Regions from separate parts of the Streptomyces sp. NPDC002851 genome, predicted to be linked through region 3. Evidence: riboswitches for the same ligand, from Rfam matches in the RefSeq annotation. Region 3 holds a riboswitch; each other region holds the start of a gene.
The links. Region 3 has a riboswitch for cyclic di-AMP ahead of ACWD10_RS03505 (transglycosylase family protein). Riboswitches for the same ligand answer to the same signal wherever they lie in the genome.
Positions count from the first base shown of each region.

Region 1: another riboswitch for cyclic di-AMP. It lies ahead of ACWD10_RS36615 (M23 family metallopeptidase); the one in region 3 lies ahead of ACWD10_RS03505 (transglycosylase family protein).
Region 2: another riboswitch for cyclic di-AMP. It lies ahead of ACWD10_RS30555 (transglycosylase SLT domain-containing protein); the one in region 3 lies ahead of ACWD10_RS03505 (transglycosylase family protein).
Region 4: another riboswitch for cyclic di-AMP. It lies ahead of ACWD10_RS09070 (M23 family metallopeptidase); the one in region 3 lies ahead of ACWD10_RS03505 (transglycosylase family protein).

Region 1 is NZ_JBSFUT010000061.1:15,191-22,584, forward strand. Features, by position in the region: gene ACWD10_RS36595 (ATP-binding protein) at 1-428, opposite strand, end outside; gene ACWD10_RS36600 (MBL fold metallo-hydrolase) at 777-1,976, opposite strand; gene ACWD10_RS36605 (PPOX class F420-dependent oxidoreductase) at 2,063-2,509, opposite strand; gene ACWD10_RS36610 (SGNH/GDSL hydrolase family protein) at 2,578-3,414, opposite strand; gene ACWD10_RS36615 (M23 family metallopeptidase) at 3,605-4,519, opposite strand; cyclic di-AMP (ydaO/yuaA leader) riboswitch at 4,524-4,692, opposite strand; gene ACWD10_RS36620 (tyrosine-protein phosphatase) at 5,194-5,988, shown strand; gene ACWD10_RS36625 (aspartate aminotransferase family protein) at 6,434-7,394, opposite strand, start outside.
Region 2 is NZ_JBSFUT010000037.1:28,395-35,788, forward strand. Features, by position in the region: gene ACWD10_RS30545 (tetratricopeptide repeat protein) at 1-1,245, shown strand, start outside; gene ACWD10_RS30550 (hypothetical protein) at 1,294-3,102, opposite strand; cyclic di-AMP (ydaO/yuaA leader) riboswitch at 3,946-4,110, shown strand; gene ACWD10_RS30555 (transglycosylase SLT domain-containing protein) at 4,113-4,904, shown strand; partial or broken gene ACWD10_RS30560 (transposase) at 4,982-5,086, shown strand; gene ACWD10_RS30565 (hypothetical protein) at 5,340-5,597, opposite strand; gene ACWD10_RS30570 (thermonuclease family protein) at 5,746-6,342, opposite strand; gene ACWD10_RS30575 (hypothetical protein) at 6,698-6,895, shown strand.
Region 3 is NZ_JBSFUT010000002.1:356,620-364,013, forward strand. Features, by position in the region: gene ACWD10_RS03495 (cytochrome P450 family protein) at 1-1,040, shown strand, start outside; gene ACWD10_RS03500 (transglycosylase family protein) at 1,191-2,099, shown strand; cyclic di-AMP (ydaO/yuaA leader) riboswitch at 2,328-2,504, shown strand; gene ACWD10_RS03505 (transglycosylase family protein) at 2,509-3,222, shown strand; gene eno (phosphopyruvate hydratase) at 3,621-4,901, shown strand; gene ACWD10_RS03515 (septum formation initiator family protein) at 5,023-5,541, shown strand; gene ACWD10_RS03520 (DUF501 domain-containing protein) at 5,686-6,234, shown strand; gene ACWD10_RS03525 (Ppx/GppA phosphatase family protein) at 6,231-7,172, shown strand.
Region 4 is NZ_JBSFUT010000006.1:136,093-143,486, reverse strand. Features, by position in the region: gene ACWD10_RS09090 (DUF5998 family protein) at 1-249, opposite strand, end outside; gene ACWD10_RS09085 (bifunctional acetate--CoA ligase family protein/GNAT family N-acetyltransferase) at 332-3,343, opposite strand; gene ACWD10_RS09080 (HPr family phosphocarrier protein) at 3,501-3,782, shown strand; gene ACWD10_RS09075 (GntR family transcriptional regulator) at 4,063-4,770, opposite strand; gene ACWD10_RS09070 (M23 family metallopeptidase) at 5,020-5,817, opposite strand; cyclic di-AMP (ydaO/yuaA leader) riboswitch at 5,832-5,992, opposite strand; gene ACWD10_RS09065 (M16 family metallopeptidase) at 6,241-7,394, opposite strand, start outside.

The DNA of each region.
Region 1 (7,394 bases), on a different contig from region 3:
AACTGGACGCCCCCGGCGCGGCGTTGCGGCGGCCCCTCACCGCGGCGCAGCTGCTCGACGAGCTCCCGCAGGTCGGCCTGGCCGCGTGCGCTGGTGCGGCGCATGCCCGCGAGGCGGTCGAGCAGGGAGCGTGCCCAGCGGTCGGCGGACCGGGCGGCGGCCGCGACACCGGTCACGGCGATGACGCCGGAGCCGATGAGGACGGCCCACAGTTCGGGTGTCGCGACGCCCCCGGACCACCGGAGCGTGAGGAAGACGGCTGCGGCCCCGCACAGGGCCACGGCGGCGGCGGGCAGCACCGCGGTGCGCAGCAGCTGGCGACGTATCTGGGTCTCGGGCAGCGGCTGAACGGTGCGGGGGCCCGGCCTGCCGTGCCGTCCGCCCTCACGGCGGTCTGCGCGTGCGGACGGTTGGCGGAGGTGAGACATCAGCGGGCTCCAGCTGATCGGCGTATCGGAGTTTCCCTGCGCACGGCATGACGCAATCGATCGGCGCGCGGCACAGAATTGCACCGCACGTGGATCGACGCGCACACACCGTAGTCGCGAACGCCTCATGTGCGAGAGGCAGTTGACAAACTCCAGCGAAGCTGTTCCGGCTCTGGCATGATGCCCCGCGCAAACGACCGAATCGCAGGTCAAACGCGTGTTCCCGTGGGGTGTCCGGTCTTGCGCAGCACGTTTTGCCCTGTCGGCTCGGTTGCCGTACCTGTGGGCTACGCCCGCTACCTGGGGGCTACGCCCCCAGACCCCCGGTCGCGCTGAACGCGCTCGTCCTCAAACGCCGGACGGGCTGAAAATGCGCCCCTCGCCCCCGCTGCTCTGCGCCGTATCAGTGCCGGTCGTGCCCGACGGCAGGCCCGGCGCCGACTCCCCCGCCACCCCACGCCACCACGCCTCCCGCGGCAGCGTCTCCGCGGTCGGCTCGAAGGGCTCCCCGGGGCGCGGCACCGCGACCGCGACCCCCGCCGCAGCGGCCGCGGCGAGCGTGCCCTCGCCGGGCTCGGCCCACGGGTGCAGGGCGAGGTTGAAGGTGCCCCAGTGGATCGGCAGGAACGTGCCGTGCGGTCCGGCCTGAAGGTCGAGGTGGGCGTGGATGCCCTCTTCGGGGGTCATGTGTATGTCCGGCCAGTACTCGGTGTCGTACGCGCCGATCTGGATCATCGTGGCGTCGAACGGGCCGTGCTCGGCGCCGATGTCCTTGAAGCCGGGGAAGTAGCCGGTGTCCCCGCTGTGGAAGATCCGGTGTTCGGGGCCCGCGACGGACCAGGAGGCCCACAGGGTGTGCTGCGGGTTGCGCAGGCCGCGGCCGCAGAAGTGCCGGGCCGGGGTCGCGGTCAGGGAGAGCCCGGCGATCTTGGTGCTCTCCTGCCAGTCCAGCTCGCGCAGCCGGTCCGCGGCCACGCCCCAGCGCTCCAGGTGGGCGCCGACGCCGAGCGGCACCGCGAAGACGGTGTCGCTGTCGGCGAGGGCCTTGATGGTGGGCATGTCCAGGTGGTCGTAGTGATCGTGCGAGATGACCACGGCGTCCACCGGGCCGAGCTCGGCGAGCGGCGCGGGCACGGGATGGAACCGCTTGGGTCCGGCGAACGGAAAGGGCGAGCAGCGCTCGCCCCACACCGGGTCGAAGAGCAGCCGTCGGCCGTCGATCTCGGCGAGCACACTGGAGTGCCCCATCCAGGTGAGCCGAAGCCCACTCGCTGACGGCCGGGCCAGGTCGGCGAGGGTCGTGGCGTGCAGGGGGACGACTCCGGCCGGGGCCCTGCGGGGGCGTTCGCGCCGGTCGAAGAACTGCTTGGCGAACTCGATCGTGGAGCCCTTCGGCCCGATCTCCGCCGCCACCGGGTTCTGGAACCGGCCGTGCGCGAACTGCGGTGACCTGCGGATCCGCGCGAGGCGTTCCCCGCTGGGCTCGGCGCCGAAGGATTCGGGCCGCAGCGAGCGGAGCCCGGAGCGTAGGGAACGGATGCCGGTCACGGAACCTCCTGCGGGACTGCGGTCGGAGCACCGAGTTCCTGTCGGAGCGCCGTGTTCATTATGGGCGGCGGGTGCGATCTCCACCCCTAGAGCGGGCCCTGGGGCTGCCCGTAGGCCCGCTCGACGTGGAGACGGAGGACAAGGCGCCGGTCGCGGACCATCGCCGCCCGGAAGTCGTCCCAGTCCGGATGCTCGCCGCCCTGCACGTCCCGGTAGAGGGTGATCAGCTCCTCCACGGTCGCGTCCCCGGGGTCCGCCGCCACGGGGGTGAGCTCGGCCGTGCCTTCGGCGACCGTCCACGCCCAGCGGTTGGTACTGGTCACGTGGTAGCTGGCGCGCGGGTCGTGGCGCAGGTTGCGGGTCTTGGCCCGGTCATCCGTGGTCGAGACCCGGAGAATGCGCTCGTCCGGGTAGTAGTGGTGCATCACATTGGACAGCTGGGGGCGCCCGTCCCGCTTCAGGGTGACGACCACCCCGCCGTTGTACTCCGAGAGCAGCCGCAGCAGGGCGTCCTGGTTCGCGTCATTTGCCATACCTGCTCAACGCGCGCACCGCGGCGACGATTCCACCGGATTCGGGAGAATCCACCGATTTCACCCGTTCAAGAGGCCTCTTCGAGCTGCTTCTTGAGGGCGTACGGGTCCCGGGCGCCCTTCGCCGCGACGTGATCGCCGGACGACTCGCCGCGCAGCCTGCGCCCGATCCATGGCACCAGGTACTCGCGGGCCCACTGGATGTCGTCACGCCGCACTTCGAGGGTGCCCCGCGGCTGCTGCGGCGGCCACGGCTGGTCCGGGTCGGCGGGCACCTCGAGGCCGAGCACCTGACCGGCACGGAGGGCGACGCGGGTGTGCCCCTCCGGGGAGAGGTGCAGGCGGTCGCCGTCCCAGGCCCGCCGGTCCTGCACGGACTTGAGGGACCACAGGTCGAGCACCGGGCACCGGTAGCGGTCCGCGATGGCCCGCAGATGCACGTTGTACGTGGCGATCTTGCCGCGCAGGTGCTTGAGCACGGGCACGCCGCGGGTGTCGAAGCCGGTGGCGATCAGGACGGTCCCGGCCGCCTCCGCGAGGTCGGCGACGGCCCGCTCGAACCGCTCCGCGACGTCGTCGGGGTCGGAGCCGGGCCGGATGATGTCGTTACCGCCGGCGCAGAGGCTCACCAGGTCGGGGGCGAGCCGCCGGGCCTGCGGGACCTGGTCGGCCACGATCTGGTCGAGCAGCTTGCCGCGCACGGCGAGGTTGGCGTACTGGAAGGTGTGCTCGGGGTGCCGGTCGGCGAGCAGTACGGCGAGGCGGTCCGCCCAGCCGACGAAGGCACCGTCGGGGCCGGGGTCGCCGACCCCCTCGGTGAAGCTGTCGCCGATCGCCGCGTACGACACGAACTGGCCCGGCCCGGTGGAGTCACTGCGGATGAAAGGAGTCGAATCGTCTGCCACGTCGGGACATCCTTCACCTTCGTACGTGACCTACGCCACCGTAATAAGCGGTCCCAGGGGGTTGACTACGGGTGAGATAGGCCACCGGTAAAGACTCCCCCAAGCGGGAATAGCGCAAAACGGGCGGACGGCACCGGAGTTCCGGTTCCGTCCGCCCGCAGAAAGAGCGCGTCCGCCCGCCGAAGGAGCGTCAGAGCGCGACGCCGTGCGACCGCAGGTAGGCCACCGGGTCGACGTCGGAGCCGTAGCCCGGGCCGGTGCGGACCTCGAAGTGCAGGTGCGGACCGGTGGAGTTGCCGGTGGAACCGGAGAGACCGATCTGCTGGCCGCCGCTGACGGTCTGTCCGCTGGAGACGTCCAGGGACGTCATGTGGGCGTACTGCGAGTAGTGCCCGTCGGCGTGCTGGACGACGACCTCGTTGCCGTACGAGCCGCTCCACCCGGCGGAGACGACGGTGCCGTCGCCGATGGACTTGATGGGCGTGCCGGTCGGGACGACGAAGTCCGTACCGGTGTGGTAGCCGCTGGACCACATGGCGCCCGCGGTGCGGTACGCGGTGGAGATCGGGCCCTCGACGGGGGCGGAGAAGCCACCGGCGGCGGGCGCGGCGGCGGCCGGAGAGGCCTCGTTGGCACCGGACTTGGCGTCGGCCTCGGGCTCGGCCTCGGCGGAGGTCTTGGCCTTGGGCTTGCTCTCGGGCTTGGGCTTGCTCTCGGGCTTGGGCTTGCTCTCGGGCCTGGCGTCGGCCTTCGCGGGCGCGTCGAGCGTCAGCTTCATGCCGGGATGAATCAGCGCCGGGTCGTCGCCGACGACCTTGCGGTTCTCCTTGTAGAGCTGCTTCCAACCGCCTTCGACGTTCTTCTCGTCGGCGATCTTGGCAAGGTAGTCCCCGGCCACCACGGTGTACTTGGCGGGGGCCTTCTGCGCGGCGGCGGGGGCGGACTGGACGGCGGACGGCGCGGCGGGGGCCGCGGCCGGGGCGGCGGCGTGCGCGGTGGCGCCGAACAGCGGCAGCGCGAGCGCTGCGCCACCCGTACCCGCGGCGGCGAAACCGCGGCCTATCCGCAGGGACTTGGGACGGCGGTGCTTACCCTTCGCGGGCATGACGAATTCCTCTCCGGCGCCTGCGAGGTGAGCTGTCGGGTTCGGGCTGGAGTTGCCCGGCCGCGTAGTCGGAACCACGCGACTTCACCCCAAGCCGCTCCGGGCGGACCGGAAACGGCGTCTTACCGATGGGTCCCCCGCTCCTGCCGTGCACGGGTGGGTGTGGGGAAATCCGGACGGCGGCAGGATTGGGCGTCCGCCCGGACGTCGGCGACCGTAATCGAGCAATGAGCGCGGCCACAAGCAATCAATTCCCCCGCCGCAGAACGCCGGTGATCCTTTCCCGGAATTGCGGTCACACTCCGTGGAGAAATGCGCTTTACCAACGCCATACCCGGGGAATTCCGCCCGCGAAGATCGCCACGCACCGTCACCTTTATGACCCTGCTCACGCGACAGGGCCACAGCCCCTTATTCCAGGGCCAGTTGGCGCTAATACTGCTAATCCGCATAGACGAGACGAAGCATTCGAATCGGGCATACAGCTCACAGTGCGACACAAGCGGGCGTAAGCCCGGATGGCCGTGCGGGCATCCGGCGGCCCATCTCACGCCGCACAGCCGTGGATTACCGTAGGAATCCATGTCGTATGGTCAAGGGCGCGCGCCCTTCGCGGGCGCGACCGCGCACCCCAGCCGACGAACGCCGTCGGCGAACGACCGGGAGGAGCCCCCGTGACGCAGCAGGTCCCGTCGACAGAGCCCGAGCTGACCGGGGTGCGCAACTTCCGTGACGTGGGCGGACTGCCGACCGTGGACGGCCGTCGGGTACGGGTGGGTCGGCTCTTCCGCAGCGGCCATCTGGCACACGCCACCGCCGAGGACGCGGCGTTCCTCACCTCGCTCGGCCTGCACACCATCTTCGACTTCCGTAACTCCGCCGACCAGAAGCTCGAAGGGCCGGACGTCGAACTCCCCGGCGTACGCAATGTGAACCTGCCGCTCTCCGACCCGGCCGACGGCGCCGAGTTCTGGAAGATGGTCCGCGACGGCAATATGTCCGAGTTGCGCGTTGCGCTCGCCGACGGCAAGGCGGCCGGACGGATGACCGCCTCGTACCGCGCGATCATCACCCACCGCACCACCGAGCACAGCCAGGTCCTGCGCGCGCTCGCCGAGGACAGCGTCCCGGCCCTGATGCACTGCGCGGCCGGTAAGGACCGGGCCGGTCTGTCGATCGCCGTGACCCTGCTCGCGGTCGGCGTGGAGCGCGACGCCATCGAGGCCGACTACCTGGAGTCCAACGCGGCCCACCGCCGCTACAAGATGCACCGCGGCAACCCCAATGAGGCCATGCCCGAGGAGGCCGCGGAGCTGCTCCGGCCGATGTTCGACGCCCGCGCCGAGTACCTGAGGGCGGGCTTCGGCGCGATCGAGGAGAACTGGGGCAGCGTCGAGCGGTATCTCGCCGAGGGCCTCGGCCTCACGCCCGAGCTACGCGAGCGGCTCCGCGCGAACCTGCTCGACTGATCTTCCGGATCACGTATCCGCACCGTCGGCCGGCTGACCGCTCCTGGGGGCTGCGCCCCCCAGACCCCGCTCCCTTGTCGCGCTGGACCAGGGGGTGGCGCGAAGCGCCTCGGTTGAGGGTGGTGCGGTGGACTGCGGGCGGGGCACGTGTTCCGCGTCCCCGAGGCGCAGCCACAGCCGCCCCTTGACCCGCAGGGCCTGCATGCCCCGGCCGGGGGCGCCCGCCTGGCGGTAGGTCCTTACGGATCTTCGTCCGACGGTGTCCTGCGGGTGGGGCATCAACTCAGCCCGTCCGGCGTTTGAGGACGAGCCCCGTTCAGGGGCGAAGGGGGGCGCTGGGGGCGCAGCCCCCTCACGCGGCGTTAGCCGCATATCGACACAGCCGGCAACCGAGCCGACGGCACGGGCCGTGATCCGTAAGACACGCTGGCTGCGCCGCCGTCCGCTACCGCTGCGCGACCGCCTGCTTCACCAGCGTCTTGCCGAAGTCCCACATCAGCGAGCCGCCGCCGTGCGCCTCGTCCATCACGGCGGTGAAGGCGGTCACGAAGCGGTCCACCTCCGGTTCCCCGATGATCAGCGGCGGGATCAGCTTGATGACCTCGAGGCGATCGCCGGAGACCTGGGTGAGGATCCGGTGCTTCTGCAGCAGCGGTACGACGACCATCTGCGCGAAGAGCCCCTTACGGGCCATTTGCAGCGTCGACCAGCGTCCGCGCAGCTTGAGCGAGTCGGGCCGCCCGAACTCGATGCCGACCATCAGGCCACGGCCGCGTACGTCATGGAGCAGTTCGTAGCGGTCGACGAGCGCGGCGAGCCGCGAGCGCAGCAGCTCCCCCGTCGCCCGCGCGTGCGCGACGAGCCGCTCGTCCTCGAGGACCGCGAGCACGGCGAGCCCGGCCGCCATGGCCTGGGCGTTGGCGCCGAAGCTCGCCGAGTGGACCAGGACGCGGTCCATGGACGAGTAGACCTTCTTGAAGATCCAGTCCTTGCCGAGCGTCGCGCCCACCGGCACATAGCCGCCCGACAGGGTCTTGGCGAGGCACACCAGGTCGGGCTCGACGCCGTCTGTGCCCTCTTCGTGTTGGTAGGCGTAGAAGTCGCCGGTACGGCCGAGCCCGGTCTGCACCTCGTCGGCGATGAGCAGCGCCTTGTGCCGGTGGAGGAGGTCCTGGGCGGCTCGCAGATAGCCGGGCGGCGCCGCGTGCACGCCCTTGCCCTGGATGGGCTCGACGATCAGGGCGGCGACGTCGCCACGCTTCAACTCCCGCGCCAGGGCGTCCAGATCACCCAGCGGTACGGCCGTGTCCGGGAGCAGCGGCGCGAAGCCGTCGCGGAAGCCCGCCTCGCCGTTGACCGACAGGGAACCGGTGGTCAGGCCGTGGAAGGCGTGCGCGCAGTAGAGG
Region 2 (7,394 bases), on a different contig from region 3:
GCCCCCGCGCCCCGCACGCCGCCCGAACCGCAGTCGCAGGAGATGCGGCCCATGACCCACGCCGAACCGTCCGACCCGGTGCACCACGCCGCCGAGGACGCCTACCGCCGCGCGACCCCGGCCGCCGCCCGCCTCTACCGCCGCCTCGGCCTGTACGACTGGCCCGCCATCGGCCCCACCATGGCCGCGGGCGCCGCGGGCACGCCCGAGCCGGAAGCCGCCGAACTCCTCACCGAACTCGCCGGACTCCGCCTCCTCGAGCCCACGGACGACGGCCGCCACCGCTTCCGCCCCGGGGTACGACGGCACGCCGAACGCGCCGCACAGACCGACGGCCTCGCGGCCTGCGCCACCGCCGTACGCCACACCGTCGAGGCGCTCCTTCACCTCGCGCTGCGCGCCGCCCGGGGCGCGCTGCCGGAGAGCTGGCGGGTGCCCGAGCTGCCCGAAGGAGTCGAGCCCGGTGCGTACCCCGACCGTGGCACGGCGCTCGCGGCCCTGGTCGCCGAACGCGACAACCTGGCACGGGCGGTGGCGGCCGCCGAGGAGTTCGGCGACCCGACCACGGCGGCACTGCTCGCCCGCGCCCTCTGGCCACTGCAACTCAAGGCCGGCCACCACGAGATGCTGCTCCCCGCCCTCCGTACCGCGGTACGCGCCGCCGACCGGCACGCACCCGGCACCCGCGCATCGGCCGCCCTGCACGCCCAACTCTCCCTCTCCCTCATGGAGTTGCGGCACTTCGACGAAGCGGAGCGGGAGGCGCACGCCGCGGTCCGGGACGAGCGGGCCGCGGGCCATGTACGCGGGCACGCCTCCGCCGTGGAGTTCCTCGGGCTGCTGCGGCTGCGGCAGTGGCGCTTCCAGGAGGCGTACGACTGCTTCGAGGAGGCCGATACGATCCTCGACGGCATCGGCCCGGGCGACGAGGGGGCACCCGATCTGCCTCGCGCCCGCGCCCTGTTGCGGCGCCACCGCGGACGGGCACTCGGCCGCCTCGGCGAACACGCCCCGGCGACCGCGCACCTCGAAACCGCGCTCGCCTGCTTCCGCGAGCAGGGCGAGGCATACAACACGGCCCGCACGCTCACGGACCTGGCCGAGGTCCGCCTCGACTCCGGCAACCCGGCCGCGGCCCTGCCGCTGATCGACTCGGCGGAGGCGGCGCTGGGGCGCGAGCAGGCGGAGTTCCACCTGGACTATTTGGGGCGGCTGCGGGAGCGGTGCGTGGCTGCGCGAAGCTAGGGAGGGTCTTACGGATCACGTATCGGTGCAGCAAGGGAGCGCTCGTCCTCAAACGCCGGACGGGCTGATTTGGTGCCCCGTCACCGCGTGGGCGGTCGCCCCCGTGTGCACCCGCAGGCCCGAAGTGCACAGTTCCGTCGGGGACTTGCCCGCCGCCAGCCAGGCGAAGAGGGCCGAGGCGGCGGCCACCGGGTCGGCGCCGTCCGGGTCGGCCGAGGCGAGTCGCAGCAGTACGCCGTCGCGGGTGCGCACCGTGCAGGCGTCGGGCCCGGTGACGTACACCGCGAGGGCGCAGTGCGGGTGCCGCCGCAGCACCTCCGCCGTCCAGCGCTCCGGGCCGCCGAGCCGTGGGTCGTCGGCCCGGCCGTGTCGGAAGACGACGTCGGCGAGGTCGAGTTGGCCGGGCTCGCGGGTGTCCTCGTGGATGGAGGTGTGCGCCGCCCAGTCAAGGTCCGTGCCGCCCTCGCCGCTCGGTGCGTGGGCCGTCTCCGCGTAGCGCCGCATCGCGACCTCGCCCGCCCCCACGAGCCGGGTCAGGACCCGGAACGCCGTGGTGTGCGCGGGTGGTTCGTACGGCGGCAGGGGCAGGGGTTCGAGCGAGGCGGGCGCGTCCTCGGGCTGGGGGGCGGACATCAGGTCGTAGAAGAGGCGGCGCAGCCGGGCCGCGGACTCGCCGGGCATGGATGTGGTGAACTCCGCGGGCCCGGGCAGCGGTACGTGCTCCGCGAGCAGCCGCTCCAGCTGGGGACGCAGCGCAGCGGCGGGCGCGAGCTTCGGCGCCCGGCGGATGAAGTCGGCGGCCGGGGAATCCGGGTCGAGGCCCTCCAGGGGCGCGGCGCCGAGCAGGACGGGTCTGCCGAGCGCCGCCGCGTAGTACGTCACCGCGCCGTGGTCACCGATCACCGCGTCCGCGGCGAGCAGCGCCTGCCGCCAGGCGTGCAGCGGGTCGATGAGGGTGAGGCCGCCGCGGCGGGCGCGGTCGAGCCAGGCACGGAGCTGTCCGGGGCCGTGCCCGTGCCAGATGTTGGGGTGCAGGACGGCCGCGAGCCGGTACTCGTCGGCGGGCAGCTCGGCGGTCAGGCGCGGCAGCAGGGTCGGCAGTACGTCGCTGCCGCCACCGTCGCCGAAGAGGGACTCGGGATTCCAGGTGGAGTTGACGACGACGAGCCGCTGACCGCGCCGGATGCCGAGCGCACGGCGGAAGCGGTCACGGTACGGGGCGGCCGCGCGCAGCCGGTCGTAGCAGGGATCCCCGGCGAGCACCGCCGTGGGGGCCGCTTCGGGGCACCCGGCGCGCAGCCGGTCCAGCTGCTCGGGGTGCGAGAGGACGAGGGCGTCGGCGACGGGGGAGCCGTTGTGAAGCAGCCACTCGGGAGCCGTACCGAAGACAGGCGGGGCGGAGCCGCGACCCGAGGCGAGAGGCGCCCGGTGTCCGGTGTCCGGTGTCCGGTGTCCGGTGTCCGGTGTCGCCAGCCTCTTAGTGTAGCCAACACCGTGTGAGAGCACCACCAACTTCCCCTGAACCAGGTGCAGTTGACCGCCCAGGCTGGCCGACACGGCCAGGTCCACGGGCGTCTCGACGGCCTGTTCCCACGGCAGCACCGGCACCCCGAGCTCCGCGAACAGCTCGGCCACGCCCGCGCGGAACGGTGAGGACTCGGTGCAGGTGGCCAGGAGCTGGACCCGCAGGTCGTCGTGGAACAGCGGGAGTACGTCGAGGAGCCGGGTCGCCGAAGTGACGTTGTGCACCACGAGCAGCACCCGGCGGCACCGCCCACGCGTGGCCCAGCGCGCGGCGTCGTACCCGACCGGAACACGTATCCACCCGTCCTGGTCCCGCCCCCGCTCCGCTGCCACCGTCCGCCCCCACACTTGCCTCGCCGCACCTATGACCGGCCACGATAACCAACGGGGGCGGGGCGGGGCGGCGCGGTGGGGGCGCCGGGTGTGCGGTGGGTCGGGCGCGGGTGAGCTTGGGCAGCTCGATGGCCGGGCACCCCGAGATCCTCGGCGCCAGCGAGTCGAAGCCGTTCTGCACGCGCTCAACGTTCTGGACGGTGCACTCGATGTTGTGCACGCCGTTGAGCTTGTCGCCCATGATCAGGGCGCCGAACGGGTCGTCGGCTGTGCTGCCCGGGGCGCAGGTTGTCGACGAAGACGTACCAGCTGTCGATCTTCTTGTTGTGCCACTTCCCCGGGCGGGACGCCTAAGGGCTGCGGGGGGCCTCCGTCGGTCCGTGCTGTCGGGCAGGGCCACCCGAGCGGGAGGGCCGGGTACGGCCGGTGGGACATTTATGGCGACATGCCCGTTTCTCTGCGAAGGGCGATCTCTGCGGGATGTCCGGCTTCGCACAGAGAAGTCACTTCTTGCCGTTATTGATGGCTTGCATAACTGGCTGTCTGCATTAAGGAGAGACGTGTGGAATGGTGTGCCCCGATATGCCTTTGAGTCGCATTCCAACCTGCAGGCCGTTCAGTTAAATGAGTCACACCGGCAGATGTGGCCTCGGAGAGCCGCTGAGCGCACTTCCGTTCTGCGCAAAGAGAGTTGGCTCTTTTGATCAAAGGGGGCAAGGGGTTCTGGTGGCCAAGGGCGGGCCTCATTCATTCGCTATCTGAATTCGTGTCTTGTTCCGTCCGGACTTTCTCGCCTAACGTCACCGTCAATCCGGATGGAACGCCGAATCCTGCCGCTGTCCGGAAAACCTCACGCCTACTCACTAACCCACGGCAGGAGCGGGGGACCCAGGTAAGTCGCCGATCCGGATTCCGGAACGGCTCGGGGTGAAGCCGCATACGCAGTGCGGCCGGACATCTCCCGTCCGAACCCGACAGCTCACCTCGTAGGCGACGGAGAGGAATTCGTCATGCCCGCAAAGGGAAAGCACCGCCGCCCCAAGTCCAGCTCGCTCACCCGGAGCATCGCCGCCGCAGGCACGGGCGGGGCCGCGCTCGTTCTCCCGGTGCTCGGCGCGACCGCCGCCGGCGCGGCGCCGTCCAGCACGGCCGGCACGGCCAGCACGTCCAGTACGGCCGCCAAGCCCGCCGCGACACCGAAGACCTATGTCGTCGCCGCGGGCGATTCCCTCTCCGCGATCGCCCAAGAGCACTCCCTCAGCGGCGGCTGGAAGAAGCTGTACAAGGACAACCGCAGCGCCGTTGGCGACAACCCGCGGCTGATCCACCCCGGTCTCAAGCTGACCCTCGGCAAGAAGGCCTCGGCCGAGCCCGCGAAGAAGCCAGCCGCCGCCAGGGAGTCCGCCGAGCGGGCGGATCGCTCCGAGCGCAAGAACTTGCCCGCAGCCGAGCCCGCCGCCGCCCCGGCGAAGAAGTCCTACACCAACGACCTGGACGGCTGGATCAAGGAGTCGCTCGACATCATGGCCCAGCACGGCATCCCCGGCACCTACGAGGGCATTTACCGCAACGTCATGCGAGAGTCCTCCGGCAACCCGATGGCCATCAACAACTGGGACTCCAACGCTGCCGCCGGAACCCCGTCCAAGGGGCTCCTGCAGGTCATCGCCCCCACGTTCGAGGCCTACCACGTGCCTGACACGCCGTTCGACAGCTTCGACCCGGTCGCCAACATCACCGCCGCCTGTAACTACGCGGCCGACAAGTACGGCTCGATCGACAATGTGAACGGCCCGTACTAGACCGCATCCCGTCTCGTCCGCTGTGAGCCCCGGCGCGCCAAGTGTCCGGGGCTCAGGCCTGTCTGAGGCCGCGACATTCAATCGCCGGGCACCACGAGTTCCTCGGAATGATGGTCGGCGAGGGCGAATCGAAGCCGTTCTGGTCGAAGGTTCTGCGCTCGCTGCGGACCCGGGGTGAGGAAGAGTGGAGACCCTGCCCTCCCTGGCCGAGGTGTCGTACTACGGGGCGTTCCAGTTGACGTTCGGCGGATCCGACGAGGGCAGCATCCGGTGGCTGTCGAGCGGTTCGAGATCAAAAACCCGGATCGCCTGTGTACGGCACTGCTCAGCGAATTCCTCCGGATAAACAACACCACGCGAGAACACGCGAATCCAGACTGGAGTACTAGCGCACGGGCCCGACCCCGCCAGGCCCCACGCCGCCGATGAACTGCTTCACGCCCGCTCCAGCTTCAGCAGGTGGTGTTCCATGGACTCACCGGCCGGTGCGCAGGTGGGCGAGCCGGGTTCGTGGGCGAAGAACCGCAGGCCGTGGCGGGAGACCTTCGCGTGCATCGGATGCGCGCACTCGGGGCAGGCCATGGCGACGCGGCGGCGGGCGCGGTGGACGGCCTCCCACGCCCAGCCGCAACCGAGGTCGAGCTGTGTGGCGTCGAGCCGCCCGCGGTCGTCGTGCTGTGCGGTGAACCCCACCGTCTCCTCCGGATCAGAAGCGGATGCGGCCGAACTGCGCGGTCGGGCCCGTCACTTGGGAGGTGGACCACAGCACGCTGCCATCACCGTAGGGGTTCGGCTCCTCACCACGCGAAGGAGCGGGTCCAGTGCGCTGGTGTCGGCTCATTCAGTCGGCTTCGCAGCCGATGCCGTCGCCGTCACGGTCGAGCCGGTGCGGATCGACAGGGCCGACCCAGACCGGGCCGGACACGTCCGAGCAGTCCACGTCGGGGCCGGCGGGAGGTCCAGGCGGCAGATCGGGACGCGTGGGGGTCTCCGGGGGCGCAGGCTCAGGCGTGTCCGGCGTAGTGGGTGGGGGCTCGGGAGGAGGGCTGGGGCAGGCGGTCCACAGACCGGCCCCGGCCTGCTCGGCGGCATTCTCGGCACGGGAGACAGCGGGCCAGTACTTGTCGTTGGGCGGGAAGAGGACCGCCTTGGCGTGGCCGCTGCGGACGAGGGACTCGTTGACGAAGGTGCCCTGCTCGTTCCACACGTACAGCAGATAGCGGTCGTAGCGGTCGGTGAGCTCGGTATCGCGTTCGGTGCGTACGGTGCTGCCCGTCGGCAGCAGCGCGGCGGTGCGAGCGGTGGCTTTGTCAGCGAAGCAGGCACCTCGCTCCGGGGCGTCGATCTCCAGGAGTCGTACCCGGGCCACGGTGTCCTTCGGCACGATGCTGCCGTCGCCGCGCACCTCAATGGTGTCGCCATCGATGATCCGGAGCACTACTACGCCCGTCGACGGTGTGGTCGGTGGCTCGGTGGTCGGCGTCGTGGGTCCCTCGCGCGGCTCGGGCGGCGGTTCCGTCTGAGTCGGTGGCGGTGTCGTGGGTGTCCGTTCTTCTTCCAGGAGTGTTCCAAGGCCACCGAGGCCCAGAACGAGGCCGAGAAGGACCAGGACCGCGGTAATCCAGGGGTGCTTGAGGCGTCTGGGGCGTCGCGGGCGGGGCTGCCGGGACTGGCGCCAGGCGTCCGGGTCGGGAGGAGGAGAGGGACACATACCGCCCTCCAGAGCGCGGACAGGTACTGCCCTTCCATTACAGCACCGGCCACAGTCGGCCGGGCCTTTCCCCTTGAGCATTGTGCATCGCAAGCAGCTTCAGGAGGTCCAGGCGGAGTGGGAGGAGTCAGCGATCGCTGAACGGGTCCTGCACCGCCTGGCCGAACGGATCGGGGCGAGGCGGAGGCCGTGCCGCAACGGCTCCGGTGAAGGCGCCGGCTGCGGGTGTGCGGTGCTGCTGATCCCGCATCGCAGCGACAGCCTGGACGAGACCGCGTAGGCGGACCGCGCTGCCCGGTGACTACCGCTGGATTCTGTTGATTGTGCGAGCCGTTGGCGGCCCGGTGCAGGCCGGTGCAGGCCGGTGCAGGCCGGTGCAGGCCGGTGCAGGTCAGGGCGGTGGGCGAGGAGTTGGGACTTGAGGTGGCGGTGCGCGGGAAACTAGAGCCGCTGCGGGGGAAGTTGACCGAGCTGGCCGATGGGGGCTGGCTGCACAAGCCACCCCTTGCAAGGGCCGCCCGGAACCGCCCGCTCACTCACGATGCACACTGCTCAATCGGTGTCCCGTCAATCGGTGTCCCGCGCTACACCATCCGGTGGCTTATCACTGCCACAGTGTTATTCATATGACCGTATTTCATATTCATTTCACTATCCAGCTCTTGGTGCTGACCGGCCGTCACAAGGCCCTGAACCAAGTAGAGGAGAGTGGAGTAAATGATGACATCGCCGCAATGGCGATCTGTTCTGGCGTCGGCCGTCGTGTCTACCGCCCTCGC
Region 3 (7,394 bases):
AGCCCGCGCACGCCAAGGGCAAGACGGGCATTCCGGGCGAGCGCAAGGCCGAGCTGATGACGCATCTGCTCAATATCGACCCGCCGGACCACACCCGCCTGCGCCGCCTCGTCTCGAAGGCGTTCACACCGCGCCGGGTCGCCGCCTTCGCGCCCCGGGTGCAGGAGCTCACGGATCAGCTGATCGACTCCTTCGCCGGGCGCGGCGAGGCCGACCTCATCCACGAGTTCGCCTTCCCGCTGCCCATCTACGCCATCTGCGATCTGCTCGGCGTACCGCGCGAGGACCAGGACGACTTCCGTGACTGGGCCGGGATGATGATCCGGCACGGTGGCGGCCCGCGCGGCGGGGTCGCCCGCTCGGTGAAGAAGATGCGCGGCTATCTCGCGGAACTCATCCACCGCAAGCGCACCGACCCCGATGAAGACCCGGCCGACTTGATCTCCGGCCTGATCAAGGCCAGCGACCATGGCGAGCACCTCACCGAGAACGAAGCCGCCGCGATGGCGTTCATTCTTCTCTTCGCCGGTTTCGAGACGACGGTCAATCTGATCGGGAACGGGACCTACCAGCTCCTGCGTCACCCGGACGAGCGCGCGCGGCTTCAGCGGTCGCTCGCCGAAGGGGAGACCGGGCTTCTGGAGACCGGTGTGGAGGAACTGCTCCGGTACGACGGGCCGGTGGAGTTGGCCACCTGGCGGTTCGCCACCGAGGCGCTCCGTATCGGCGGGCAGGACATCGCGCCCGGCGACCCGGTGCTCGTGGTGCTCGCGGCCGCCGACCGGGACCCGGACCGCTTCGACGGGCCGGACACGCTCGACCTGTCCCGACGTGACAATCCCCACCTCGGCTACGGCCACGGCATCCACTACTGCCTGGGTGCGCCGCTCGCCCGCCTGGAGGGCCGGACGGCGCTCGCGACTCTGTTGCGGCGCCTTCCTGACCTGCGGCTCGGGGTCGATCCGGGCGATTTGCGGTGGCGCGGCGGGCTCATCATGCGCGGACTGCGCACGCTGCCCGTGGAGTTCACGCCCCAGTAATGCCGGGTTCCGCTACGCCCCGTTCCTGACGGGCCATCAGTACTGTGACTTTCACGTGATCTCCGCTGTATCGGGTTGTGACTGGCGTTCGACTGTGGCTAGGTTCACTTCCGCTCGACCCGCACCAGCAGTCACGCGAAAGGCAACCGCATGCTCTCCGGGAATGGCCGCCATCGTCGCCCCCGTCAGGCCCCGGCCCTCGTCGTCGCGGCCGGGGTGACAGGTTCGGCCCTCGCCATCCCGCTGCTCGGCGCCACGAGCGCGCACGCCGTCGAGGGTGCCGTCTGGGACCGGCTCGCCGAGTGCGAGAGCGGCGGCGTGTGGAGCGCCAACATGGACAACGGCTACTACGGCGGCCTCCAGTTGACCCAGGCGACCTGGGAGCAGCACGGCGGCCTCGACTACGCGCCGCGCCCCGACCTGGCCAGCCGGAGCCAGCAGATAGCCGTGGCCGAGAAGATCCTCGACGAGCTGGGGCCGGACGCCTGGCCCACCTGCGCCCCGGTCTCGGGGATCGACGAGGGCGAGCCGAACCCGATCGAGACGCTGCTGCCGTCGGAGCCGACCGAGCCGACGGATCCGGCCGGGACTCCTGACGACCCGTCGGCCACGCCGTCGGACGATGCGACGGCGACACCGTCGGGCGATGCCACGCCGAAGCAGGACGATGCGGAGAATCCCGACAATACTGACAACGGTGGCGAAGGCGACAACTCCGAAGCGAGCCCCGAGCCTTCGCCCTCCGAGCCGACCGAGCCGTCTGGGTCGACCGAGCCGTCCGAGCCCTCCGAAGGCTCCGGCCGCCACCGTGGCGATCCCGCCCCCGAGACCCCCGACAGTGACCGCGACGGCGGCTCCGGGCGGCACGCCGACCGCGGTGGTTCCGGGCGCGACGGCGGCAACTACACGGTGCGCGCCGGGGACAGCCTCTGGTCCATCGCCGAGAGCCGGGACGTGGACGGGGGTTGGGCCGCGCTGTACGGCGCGAACGAAGAGGTCGTCGGCGACGACCCGGACCTCATCGTGCCCGGTCAGGTCCTCGATCTGGGCGGAAAGTAGCGGCAGTTGCCGCTCTTGCCGAAGGCCGGGCGAACCCTCCGCTTCGGGCTGAATGTCCGTTATAAAAGACCTTGATCACTCCTGGGCGACTCGTGAGAGATGAGTCTCATCGATCGTGATCGGCTTGGTATTTCAAGGGATCGCATGTTTACGGTCGTGACCGCTCGCCACTGGCGGGCCCCGATGGCCGTCACGCCGAATCCTGCCGGCGGCCACTGGGAACAGTCGTCGCGTAAAGCGCCGTAGGCAGGAGCGGGGGACCCAAGGTTTGTGCCGGGCCCGGCCGTTGAGCAATCAGCGGCCGCGGGGACGGCTTGGGGTGTAGTCGCGCTCAAGGAACGTGACCGGGCAACTCACTTGGCCCGAACCCGACAGCTCACCTCGCAGGCGTCGGTGAGGGGATAACTCCATGCTGTTTTCCGGCAAGGGCAAGCACCGTCGTATGACCAAGGCCGACAAGGCCACCCGCGCGATAGCCGTCGCCGGTGTCGCCGGTGCCGCGGTCGCCGCGCCGCTCGTGACCGCGGGTTCCGCCTCCGCCGCCACCACCTCCGAGTGGGACGCCGTGGCGCAGTGCGAGTCCGGCGGCAACTGGTCGATCAACACCGGCAACGGCTACTACGGCGGCCTCCAGTTCTCGGCCTCCACCTGGTCCGGGTACGGCGGCACGGAGTTCGCGGCCACCGCCGACCAGGCCTCGAAGGACCAGCAGATCCAGATCGCCGAGAAGGTCCTGGCCGGTCAGGGCAAGGGCGCCTGGCCGAACTGCGGCACGGGCCTCTCCAACGCCGCGTACGACGGCGGCGGTTCGCAGCAGAGCGCCCCCGCCGAGCAGAGCGCCCCGGCCGAGCAGGCCGCCCCGCAGCCGGAGCGCAAGGCCGAGCAGCCCGCGTCCCGCGCGCAGGAGCGCCCGGAGCCCGCGAAGAAGACCGTCGAGACCCCGACCGGCAAGAAGGTCAAGAAGGGCGACGGCGAGTACAAGGTGAAGTCCGGAGACACCCTCTCCAAGATCGCCGAGAAGCACGACGTCAAGGGTGGCTGGAAGAAGCTCTTCGAGCTGAACAAGGACGTCATCGACGACGCCGACCTCATCTACCCGGGCCAGCAGCTGCACCTGAAGTAACGCCCGCGGCAGCACGGCCCGCGGGCGCCGAGCCCGCACCATCCCCCCACGCTCCCCGCCCCGGCGCGCGTTCCCCCGTACGCGCCGGGGCGGGGTCATGCCGTACGTCCCGCGAGCCGGAACCGTCCGCTCCGCGATGACCGTTCCGACTGCGGTGCCGACTGCGGTGCTGACTGCCGTTCCGACTGCCGTGCCGATTACCGTCCGGTAGAAATCGGGGCGCTTTGCCCCGGTAAGGCGGCCTTCCGGCCTCTTTTCGTCCCAGCGGACGGGCGGTCGGCTGGCTGAAGGCCCGCGGGCGGTTAGGCTCGTGAGACGCAAGGCAAAGCAAGGTCGGTCGCAATGGCGCGGCCCTCGTGCAAGCACAGCTATGCGTCACATTCCAGAAGGAGATGCTCGTGCCGTCCATCGACGTCGTCGTAGCCCGGGAAATCCTGGACTCCCGAGGCAACCCCACGGTCGAGGTCGAGGTCGGCCTCGACGACGGCAGCACGGGTCGTGCTGCCGTTCCGTCCGGCGCCTCCACCGGCGCCTTCGAGGCCATCGAACTCCGTGACGGTGACCCCAACCGTTACCAGGGCAAGGGCGTGGAGAAGGCCGTCCTCGCCGTCATCGAGCAGATCGGCCCGGAGCTCGTCGGGTACGACGCCACCGAGCAGCGCCTGATCGACCAGGCCATGTTCGACCTGGACGCCACCGACAACAAGGGCTCCCTGGGCGCCAACGCCATCCTGGGCGTCTCCCTCGCCGTGGCCCACGCCGCCTCCGAGGCCAGCGACCTGCCGCTCTTCCGCTACCTGGGCGGCCCGAACGCGCACCTGCTTCCGGTGCCGATGATGAACATCCTGAACGGCGGCTCGCACGCCGACTCCAACGTGGACATCCAGGAGTTCATGATCGCCCCGATCGGCGCGGAGTCCTTCTCCGAGGCGCTGCGCTGGGGCACCGAGGTCTACCACACCCTCAAGAAGGTCCTGAAGGACAAGGGCCTGGCCACCGGCCTCGGCGACGAGGGCGGCTTCGCCCCGAACCTGGGCTCCAACCGCGAGGCCCTGGATCTGATCCTCGAGGCCGTCAAGCAGGCCGGGTACGTCCCCGGTGAGCAGATCGCCCTCGCGCTCGACGTCGCCGCCTCCGAGTTCTACAAGGACGGCAAGTACCTCTTCGAGGGCAAGGAGCGCTCCGCCGCCGAGATGACGGAGTACTACGAGGAGCTCGTCGCGGCGTACCCGCTCGTCTCCATCGAGGACCCGCTGTTCGAGGACGACTGGGCGGGCTGGAACGTCATCACCCAGCGGATCGGCGAGAAGGTCCAGCTGGTCGGCGACGACCTGTTCGTCACCAACCCGGAGCGCCTGGCCCGCGGCATCGAGGAGAAGTCGGCCAACGCTCTGCTGGTCAAGGTCAACCAGATCGGCTCCCTGACCGAGACCCTGGACGCCGTCGAACTGGCCCAGCGCAACGGCTTCAAGTGCATGATGTCGCACCGCTCCGGCGAGACCGAGGACGTCACCATCGCCGACCTGGCCGTCGCCACCAACTGCGGCCAGATCAAGACCGGCGCCCCGGCCCGCTCCGAGCGCGTCGCCAAGTACAACCAGCTCCTGCGCATCGAGGAGATCCTCGACGACGCGGCGGTGTACGCCGGGCGCAGCGCTTTCCCCCGCTTCAAGGGCTGAACCGGCTTGAACGCGCTGGACAGGGCCTAGGCCCCGGGCGCTAGCCAGTCGTTCGTACGTCCCCGCACTCGGTCCCGTACCGTGTGCGGGGACGTACGCGCGTAACGGGGAGGCGAGTGAGGTGGCCAGAGGGAACGCGGGTGAGGAGAACCGGGACCGGTTCGCCACCACCACTACCCGGATCCGGCTGCTCGGCGAACAGACCGCCGCCCGCGTCTACCGCTCCCAGACCCGGCGCCAGGCCCGCCGCTCCCGGCTCACCGGCCGCGCGGCGCTGCTCGCCCTGGTCCTGTGCTCGCTGATCGTGGCGCTCGCGTATCCGGTACGGCAGTACGTCGCCCAGCGCGCCGACATCCAGGAACAGGAGCGGCAGCTGGCCGAGGCCCGTGCGGAGACCGAGCGGCTCAGTGACGCGAAGGCCCGCTGGCAGGACCCGGCGTTCGTGGAGCGCCAGGCGCGCGAGCGGCTGCACATGGTGCGGCCCGGCGAGACCGCGTTCACGGTGCCGGACTCCGGCTCCGATGCCGACGCCGCGTCCGAGCGCCGCCGCTCCGACCCGGCCGGTACCGACCGCGCCTGGTACGTCAACCTCTTCGACGGCGTGGACAAGGCGGACCGCCGCACCGACGCCGACGACTGAAGCACGCTTGAAGCCCCGAAGCCCCGAAGCCCCGAAGCCCCGAAGCCCCGAAGCCCCGAAGCCCCGAAGCCCCGAAGCCCCGAAGCCCCCTCTCCCGTGACCACCGCTCATGTGACCACTGCACCGAAAGACTCAAGAACCGGCATGGAAACCCCTCCGCCCACCACCGAGCGCACCGAGCCGACCGAGGCCGATATCGCCGCCTTCAAGGAGCAGCTCGGCCGCCCGCCGCGCGGCCTGCGCGCCATCGCGCACCGCTGCCCGTGCGGGCAGCCGGACGTGGTGGAGACGGCGCCGCGGTTGCCCGACGGCACGCCGTTCCCGACGCTGTACTACCTGACCTGTCCGCGGGCCAACTCGGCGATCGGCACCCTGGAGGCGAACGGCGTCATGAAGGAGATGACCGAGCGCCTCGCCACCGACCCGGAGCTCGCCGCGGCCTACCGCGCCGCGCACGAGGACTACATCCGGCGCCGGGACGAGATCGAGGAGCTGACCGGGTTCCCGAGCGCGGGCGGCATGCCGGACCGCGTGAAGTGCCTGCACGTCCTCGTCGCGCACTCGCTCGCGGCCGGTCCCGGGGTCAATCCCCTCGGGGACGAGGCGATCGCCATGCTGCCGGAGTGGTGGCGGAAGGGCCCGTGCGTGACGGGGACCGAGAACGAGACGCCGACCGAGGGGGCCGCCCAGTGACCCGCGTAGCCGCCGTCGACTGCGGTACGAACTCCATCCGTCTGCTCGTCGCGGACGTCGACCCAGCGACGGGTGAACTGGTCGAGCTGGACCGGCGGATGACGATCGTCCGGCTCGGCCAGGACGTCGACCGGACCGGGCGGCTCGCGCCCGAGGCCCTGGAGCGGACCTTCGCCGCGTGCCGCGAGTACGCCGCCGTCATCAAGGAGCTCGGCGCCGAGAAGCTCCGCTTCGTGGCCACCTCGGCCTCGCGCGACGCGGAGAACCGTGCGGACTTCGTCCGCGGCGTCCTCGACATCCTGGGCGTCGAGCCCGAGGTGATCACCGGCGACCAGGAGGCCGAGTTCTCCTTCACGGGTGCGACCAAGGAGCTGACCGGTCGCGCGGATGTAGCGGAGCCGTACCTGGTCGTCGACATCGGCGGCGGCTCGACGGAGTTCGTCGTCGGCCACGACCACGTACGTGCCGCCCGCTCCGTCGACATCGGCTGCGTCCGGATGACCGAGCGTCACCTTGTGCAGGGCGGCAACGTCGTCGATCCGCCCACCGAGGATCGGATCGCGGCCATCCGCGCCGATATCGCCGAGGCCCTCGACCTCGTCACGCAGACCGTGCCGATCACGTCCGCGCGCACCCTGGTCGGCCTCGCCGGTTCGGTCACGACGGTCGCGGCGATCGCGCTCGGCCTGCAGGAGTACGACTCGGCCGCGATCCACCACGCGCGGATCCCGTTCGCTCAGGTCAAGGAGATCACCACGCGGCTTCTGCACTCGACGCACGACGAGCGCGCCGCGATCGGCCCGATGCACCCGGGCCGGGTCGATGTGATCGGTGCGGGCGCGCTCGTACTCCTCATGATCATGGAGTGGATCGGTGCAGATGAGGTCGTCGTGAGCGAACACGACATTCTGGACGGCATCGCCTGGACCTTGGCCTGAGGTTCCGCTGGCCTGGGAATCTCAGGCGAGCGGCTGACCGCGCCTTTGAGTGGCAGAGACGGGTCGGGAGCAGGGCTTCCGACCCGTCGCCCGCAGAAACTTCGTGAAGTTCTTCACAAGGAAAAGTGGCCTGTCGGGGGGTCCAGGTCCGTACCTGGGGTCGTTTTAGGGGGTCGAGAGGGTCCGCGGCGCCCCGAACTCCCGGGCGCGGGACGGTTCCAG
Region 4 (7,394 bases), on a different contig from region 3:
CGGCGAGGTGCCGTCCGCGGCCTGCTCGTCGGTGTGGCTGACGATGAAGCGGGTGCCGGTGAGGACGAGGACCGTGACGTGGCGGCGCACCTCGTTCGCGTCGAACGTGGTCTCCTGGTGCACCAGGTACGACACGATCGGTTCGCCGCCGACGGCGGCCTCCACCGCCTCGGCCACGAGAGCCGGGTAATAGCCACTGCGCTCGATCGCCGCGCGCAGCCCCTGGGTCGTCGTACCGGTCTTCGCCATGGGCCCATCCTACGGGGCCCCGGTGACCGCCATGGCCCGTAGGCCGGGCATGCGCCCGGTCCGTGCGCGCGGTGCGTGATCGTCAGTACGGCGGGAGCGTGCGCGGGCCCAGGTCGTCGCGGGCGGGCGGCGGGGCGAGCCGTACCGAGGCGCTGAGCACCGACAGGCCGCGCTCGGCGACGATCACCGGCTCCAGCTGTACGGAGACGATCTCCGGGTGGTCGTCGACGAGGCGGGAGACCCGGAGCAGCAGCTCCTCCAGGGCGGCGGTGTCGACCGGGGCCGAGCCGCGCCAGCCGAACAGGAGAGGCGCGGTCCGGATCGACCGGATCAGGCCCGCGGCGTCCCGCTCCGTGACCGGTACGAGCCGGTGCGCGGTGTCGCCGAGCAGCTCGGACGGCGCCCCGGCGAGCCCGAAGGAGAGCACCGCACCGGCCGCCGGGTCGATGGTGGCGCGGACCACGGTGTCGACCCCGCGCGCCACCATGGCCTGCACCACCGGCCGCAGCTCGGCGGGCTTCCCGAAGGCCCGGGTCAACTCGGCGTAGGCGGTGCGTAGTTGCTCCTCGTTGGCCAGGTCGAGCCGGACGCCGCCGAGGTCGGCACGGTGCCGCAGGTGCGGTGCGGTGGTCTTCAGGGCCACGGGCCAGCCGAGCTCGCGGGCCGCGGCGACGGCCTGGTCGGCGTCCTTGGCGTACCCGGCGTATCCGGCGCCCGTCTCGGGCCTCGTCGGGTGGACGTCGATGCCGTACCGGCGCAGCAGGTCGTGACCGTCGGCCGGGGCGAGCTCGAAGCCGCGGGGGGCCTCGGCGGCGCGGGCGTCGAGGACCCGGTCGATGAGCTCGGCGGCCCCGTGCTCGTCGATGTCGTCGTATTCGGGCACGCGCCCGGGGTTCTCGGTGGTGTCCCGCCGCCACTGGGCGTACCGGACGGCCTCGGCGAGGGCGCGGACGGCTCGCTCGGCTGCGGGGTAGGTGGGGATGCTGGGGGTGTTGGGGGTGTTGGGGATGTTGGGGGTGTCTGGTGCCTGGGGTGCTTGCGCTGCGCCTGGCGCTTGCGCTGCGCCTCGTGCTTGCGCTGCGCCTCGTGCTTCCGTTGCGCCCGTCGTGTTCACCGTCGGGGCCGTCTGCACTGCGCCCTCCGCGCCCTCCGCGTTCGTACGTTCGGCCGGGGCGGCGGCAGCACGCTCGTCCCCCTGAGGCCCCGTACGCGACGCCGCCGACAGAGCCTCGGCCAGTTGCCCCAGCTCCACCTCGACCACGGCCACCGGCTTCTCCGTCCCGGCCGAGGCCACCGCCTCCCGTAGCGCCTCGGCCAGGGCGGATGGGGACCGTCCGGATGTCTCTGCGCCGACCCAGGGGATCGCGGTGACGAGGACCGCGTCGCACTCCTCGTCCGCGAGCGCGGTGGACAGCGCGCGCCGGAAGTCCGCCGGACTCGCATCCGTCGTCAGGTCCACGGGACGCCACGGGCGCAGTCCTTCCGCCACGCACGCGTCGTACGTGAGGACGCCCAGGGACGCGGAGTTCCCGAGGATCGCGACCCGGGGCCCGGCGGGGAGCGGTCCGGCGGCGAGGAGCAGCCCCACGTCGACGAGTTCGGTCACGGTGTCGACGCGGATGACACCGGCCTGGCGGAGCAGCGCGGACACCGTGGCGTGCGGCATCCGCGCGGCCGGTACGGCGTACCCGGTGGGTGTTCCGGAGTGCCGGGCGCCGAGGACCGCGACGACCGGCTTGACGGCGGCGGTGCGGCGCGCGAGCCGGGTGAACTTCCGCGGGTTGCCGAGGGATTCGAGGTACATGAGGGCGAGGTCGGTGTCCGGGTCCTCGTACCAGTACTGAACGACGTCGTTGCCGGAGACGTCCGCCCGGTTCCCCGCGCTGACGAAGGTCGACAGGCCCGCCCCGCGCCGGTGCAGCCCGGCCAGGAGCGCGATGCCGATGGGGCCGGACTGCGTGAACAGGCCGATGCGTCCGGCGGTCGGCATGGCGGGCGCGAGCGAGGCGTTGAGCCGCGACCCCGGCGACGTATTGATGACTCCGAAGGCGTTGGGGCCGATGAGGCGCATGCCGTACGAGCGGACCTGCCGCACGAGCTCCCGCTGCCGGGCGAGACCTTCGGGGCCGGACTCGGCGTACCCGGCGGAGAGCACCACGAGCCCGCGTACGCCGTGTTCACCGCAGTCGGCGACGACATCCGGCACGTGCTCGGCGGGCACGGCGACGACCGCGAGGGTGTCGCCGTGCGCGTCGGTGCCGTCGATCTCGCCGACCGAGCGGACCGCGGGCACCCCGGCGAGCTCCGGGTCGAGCTCCCCGAAGTCGGTGAGGTCCGCGTCGAACGCGCTGTTCACGGCGTAGAGCCGGCCGGTGAACCCGGCCCCGGCCAGGCTCCGCAGGACGGTGCGGCCCACGCCGCCCGGGCGGCGCCCGGCGCCGATCACGGCGACCGTGCCGGGGGCGAGCAGGCGCTGCACGGAGCGGGCCTCGGCGCGCTGTTCGCGGGCGCGCTGCACGGTGAGGGAGGCTTCGGTGGGCTCCAGGTCGAACTCCAGGCGGACGACGCCGTCCTCGAAGCTCCGCTGCTGCTGGTATCCGGCGTCCGTGAACACCTTGATCATTTTTGCGTTGGCGGGCAGCACCTCGGCGGCAAAGCGGCGGATGCCGCGCTCGCGGGCGACGGCGGCGATGTGCTCGAGGAGCGCGGACGCGACGCCGCGGCCTTGGTGGGCGTCCTGCACGAGGAAGGCGACCTCGGCCTCGTCGGCGGGACCGGATGCCGGACGGCCGTTCTCATCGATGCGGTCGTATCGTACGGTGGCGATGAACTCGCCGCCCACGGTGGCGGCGAGCCCGACCCGGTCCACAAAGTCGTGGTGGGTGAACCGGTGCACGTCCTTGGCGGAGAGCCGCGGATAGGGCGCGAAGAAGCGGTAGTACTTCGACTCGTCCGAGACCTGCTCGTAGAAGCTGACGAGCCGGTCTGCGTCTTCGCTGGTGATGGGCCTGATCCGGGCCGTGCCGCCGTCACGGAGGACCACGTCCGCCTCCCAGTGGGAGGGGTATGCCGCGTGCTCCTGCGGGGTCTGCATGCCTGTCAGAGTACGGGTCGCGACCCCAGGACGTGCGGTGCACTCTGAGAAGGCCGAAGGGCCGTGCACACCGGACGAAAGCCCGGCCGGAGCACCCTTGCCGGTATGAGACAGTGGTCTAGACAACGCATGAGCGACACCTGAAGGGCAGCATCACATGGCTGAGCGCCGCGTCAATGTCGGCTGGGCCGAGGGGCTCCACGCCCGTCCCGCCTCCATCTTCGTCCGTGCGGCCACCGCCGCCGGGATCCCCGTGACGATCGCCAAGGCCGACGGCAACCCGGTCAACGCCGCGTCCATGCTCGCGGTGCTCGGCCTGGGCGCGGAGGGCGGCCAGGAGATCGTCCTCGCCTCGGACGCCGATGGCGCGGAGGCCGCCCTGGACCGTCTGGCGAAGCTGGTCTCCGAGGGCCTCGAGGAGCTCCCCGAGACCGTCTGAGCCCTGCCGCACAGGCACGTTCTGCGCCAAGAGCCCGTCACCCGTCGAGGGTGGCGGGCTTTCGGCGTTTCCGGGCACCGGAAAAGAGACCGGGAAAGAGGTGAGGGAGAGGCGAGGAAGGGGCGGGGAAGGGGCAGGGAAAGGGCGGAGAAGAAGGCTGAAAAATAGCGCCGCGAACGGTGCTTGAAATGCGCGCCCACGCATCCCGAAAAGGCGGCGCAAGGCAGCGCGAATTAATCCGCCGTCACCACCGGACGACTGTCTTTGTATACGGCGCCTGTTAATTGCGGCCGCTCGCCAGGTTTACGGAATGTTGCGAAGTCCTCACCGCGATCGAGCGGTTGGTGGGCCGGGCCCCGTCGCCGGGGAAGCGCAGCCGGTGTGCGGTCGCGGCCCGCTCGGTGTGCAGGGCGGTGAGCGCCCGGGCGCGCTCGGCGTCGCCGCGCGCCACGGCGTCCACGATCGCGCCGTGCTCGGCCCAGTCCTCCGTGGGGCGGGACGGCAGCTCGACCGCGTACATCCAACTGATCTTGTGGCGGAGCTGGGTGAGCAGCGCGGTGAGGCCCGGGCTGCCGGTGGCCTGGGCGAGCGTCTCGTGGAACCAGCCGCCCAGGGAGCGCAGGTCCTCACCGTGGCCGCGGCGGGCCCGCTCCTGGCCGAGGCGGACCAGGCCGCGCAGGACCTTGAGGTGGGCCTCGCTGCGGCGCTGGGCGGCGCGCGCCGCGCCCAGGGGTTCGACCAGGAGCCGGATCTCCAGGAGGTCGGCGGCCTCCTGCGCGGTGGGCTCGGCCACACACGCGCCCGCGTGCCTGCGGGTGATCACGAAGCCCTCGGCCTCCAGGGTGCGCAGCGCCTCGCGTACGGGGACGCGGGAGACGCCGTAGCGGCGGGCGAGGACCTCCTCGGTGAGCCGGCTGCCGCGCTCATGGACACCGGAAACGATGTCGTCCCGGATTGCCGTGCATACCGAGTGCGCCGGAATGCGCATGGCCGGACCTCCACCTCTTGAAATATGCACCGCATCCCCGTGAAACGCGGCCGATTGACGCTCACTCGCGCAGCGCTCGTGCAGTGACTCTATTGCAGCACACGGGGTTTTCCGATGGCCGACCGGAATCCATGGAAATCTTTTGGCCGGAATTGACCGGTGCACATACGGGCCGACCGGAGCGCATACGCCGAAGGCCCCGGCGGGTGCCGGGGCCTTCGGAGTGGTACGGGGGTGTCAGCGGGGGTGTCAGACGTTCACGCCGTGTCCGCGGAGGTACGCGACGGGGTCGATGTCCGAGCCGTAGTCCGGGGACGTACGGGCCTCGAAGTGCAGGTGCGGCCCGGTCACGTTGCCGGTGGCGCCGGAGAGCCCGATCTGCTGGCCCGGAGTGACCTGCTGTCCCACCGTGACGCTGATGGATGAGAGGTGGCCGTACTGCGTGTACGTGCCGTCGTTCATCTTGATCACGACGTTGTTGCCGTAGGAGCCGCCCCAGCCCGCCTCGACGACGGTGCCGGAGCCGACCGCGCCGACCTGGGTGCCGGAGTCGGCATGGAAGTCGATGCCGGAGTGGCTGCCGGAGGACCAGACGGCGCCGCCGGTCTTGTAGCCGGTGGAGATGGCGCTGCCGGGTATCGGCGAGACGTAGGAGTTGAGGCGCTTGCGCTCGGCCTCGCGGGCGGCGCGCTCCTTGGCCTCGCGGGCCTTCTTCGCCTCGGCCTCGGCCTTGCGCTCGGCCTCGGCGGCCCTGCGCTCGGCTTCCTCGGCGGCCTCCTCCTCGGCCTTCTTCGCGGCGGCGGCCCGCTCGGCGGCCTGCTGCTGCGCGCTGGCCTGGGCGCCGATGTGGTCGGCTATGGAGTCCTCGATGGTGAGGGCCTGGTTGAGGCCGCTGCCCTCTGCCCTGGTGTCCGCGGCGAGCGCGGGTGAGGCGAGAGTGCCGATGACGCCAGTGGTGGTGAGGGCGGCGACGCCGGCGAGGTTCGCGCTCCTTCGGGTCAGCCTGCTCGGACGGCGGTGCTTCCCGGTGGCACGGGCGAAGGCCATGAAGTTGAGGTGTCCTTTCCTTCCTTCTCGCCTACCGGGTTAGCTGACGGGTTCGGAGCAGGAAGGTCTCCTACGGACACCCCGTCGGGCGGGGTCTCCGATTCACCCCAGGGACTGCGTGTGGGTCCCCGGCTCCCCTGGCTCGCGCCGTACGGGGACTCGGCGATGGCTGTCCTGGGCCGCGGGCGCGACGCATTCCTTACGAACAGCCGGACCGACGCTAAACGGGACATCTTTCAATCGACAAACGGAGACGGGCTTTTGTAGCGCACACCACAGGTCGGACCCTCAACCCGCTTGAGGATTAGGGGCGAAGGCGATGAAAACCGACATACAGGGACGACTGGACCCCGGTGGCGTGACACCACCGGGGTCCTGTCGTCGGTCGATCCGGGCTCGCGTCGTACGCCCGAGCGGGCCCGACTAGCCGGTAACCACGGTCACTTCACCGATGCCGAGTTCCTTCACCGGCTCGGCGATCTCCGCGGCGTCCCCGACCAGGACGGTGACGAGCCGGTCGACCGGGAAGGCGCTCACGACGGCCGCGGTGGCCTCCACGGTGCCCGTCTCGGCGAGGCGCCGGTAGAGCTGGCCCTGGAAGTCGTCGGGCAGCTGCTGCTCGACCTGGTCGGCGAGCGTCCCGGCGACGGCGGCCGCGGTCTCGTACCGCAGCGGGGCCACGCCCACCAGGTTGTGCTCGGCCGTCTCGCGCTCGTCGTCCGTGAGGCCCTCGGCCGCGAGGGTACGGAGCACCTGCCACAGGTCGTCCAGGGCCGGGCCGGTGTGCGGGGTGTCCACCGAGCCACTGATGGCGAGCATGGCGGCGCCGGATGCCCCTCCGGGGGAAGAGGGTGCCGCGGAGCGCAGCACCTGGGCGAACGCGCGCACACCGTAGGTGTAGCCCTTTTCCTCGCGGAGCACGCGGTCCAGACGGGACGTCAGGGTGCCGCCGAGGCAGTACGTGCCGAGCACCTGGGCGGGCCACACGCGGTCGTGCCGGTCGGGACCGATGCGGCCGATGAGCAGCTGGGTCTGGACGGCGCCGGGGCGGTCGACGATGACGACGCGGCCGGTGTCGTCGGCGGTCACCGGCGGGACCGGCCGGGGCGGCACGGTGTCGCCCGACCAGGCACCGAGGGTGTCCGCGAGCACCGCGTCCAGGTCGGTGCCGGAGAGGTCGCCGACGACGACGGCGGTGGCCGTGGCGGGCCGTACGTGGGCCTCGTAGAACGCCCGCACGGCGGCCGCGTCGATGGCCGCGACGGTCTCCTCGGTGCCCTGGCGCGGCCGCGACATCCGCGAACTCGCCGGGAACAGCTCCTTGGAGAGCTCCTTGGCCGCGCGCCGCCCGGGGTTGGCCAGCTCGTGCGGAATCTCGTCGAGCCGGTTGCGGACCAGACGCTCGATCTCGCTCTCCGCGAACGCGGGGGCACGCAGCGCGTCGGCGAGCAGCCCGAGCGCCTTCTGCAGCCGGGAGACCGGAACTTCGAGCGAGACGCGGACGCCGGGGTGGTCGGCGTGCGCGTCCAACGTGGCGCCGCAGCGCTCGAGTTCGGCGGCGAACTCCTCGGCGGAGT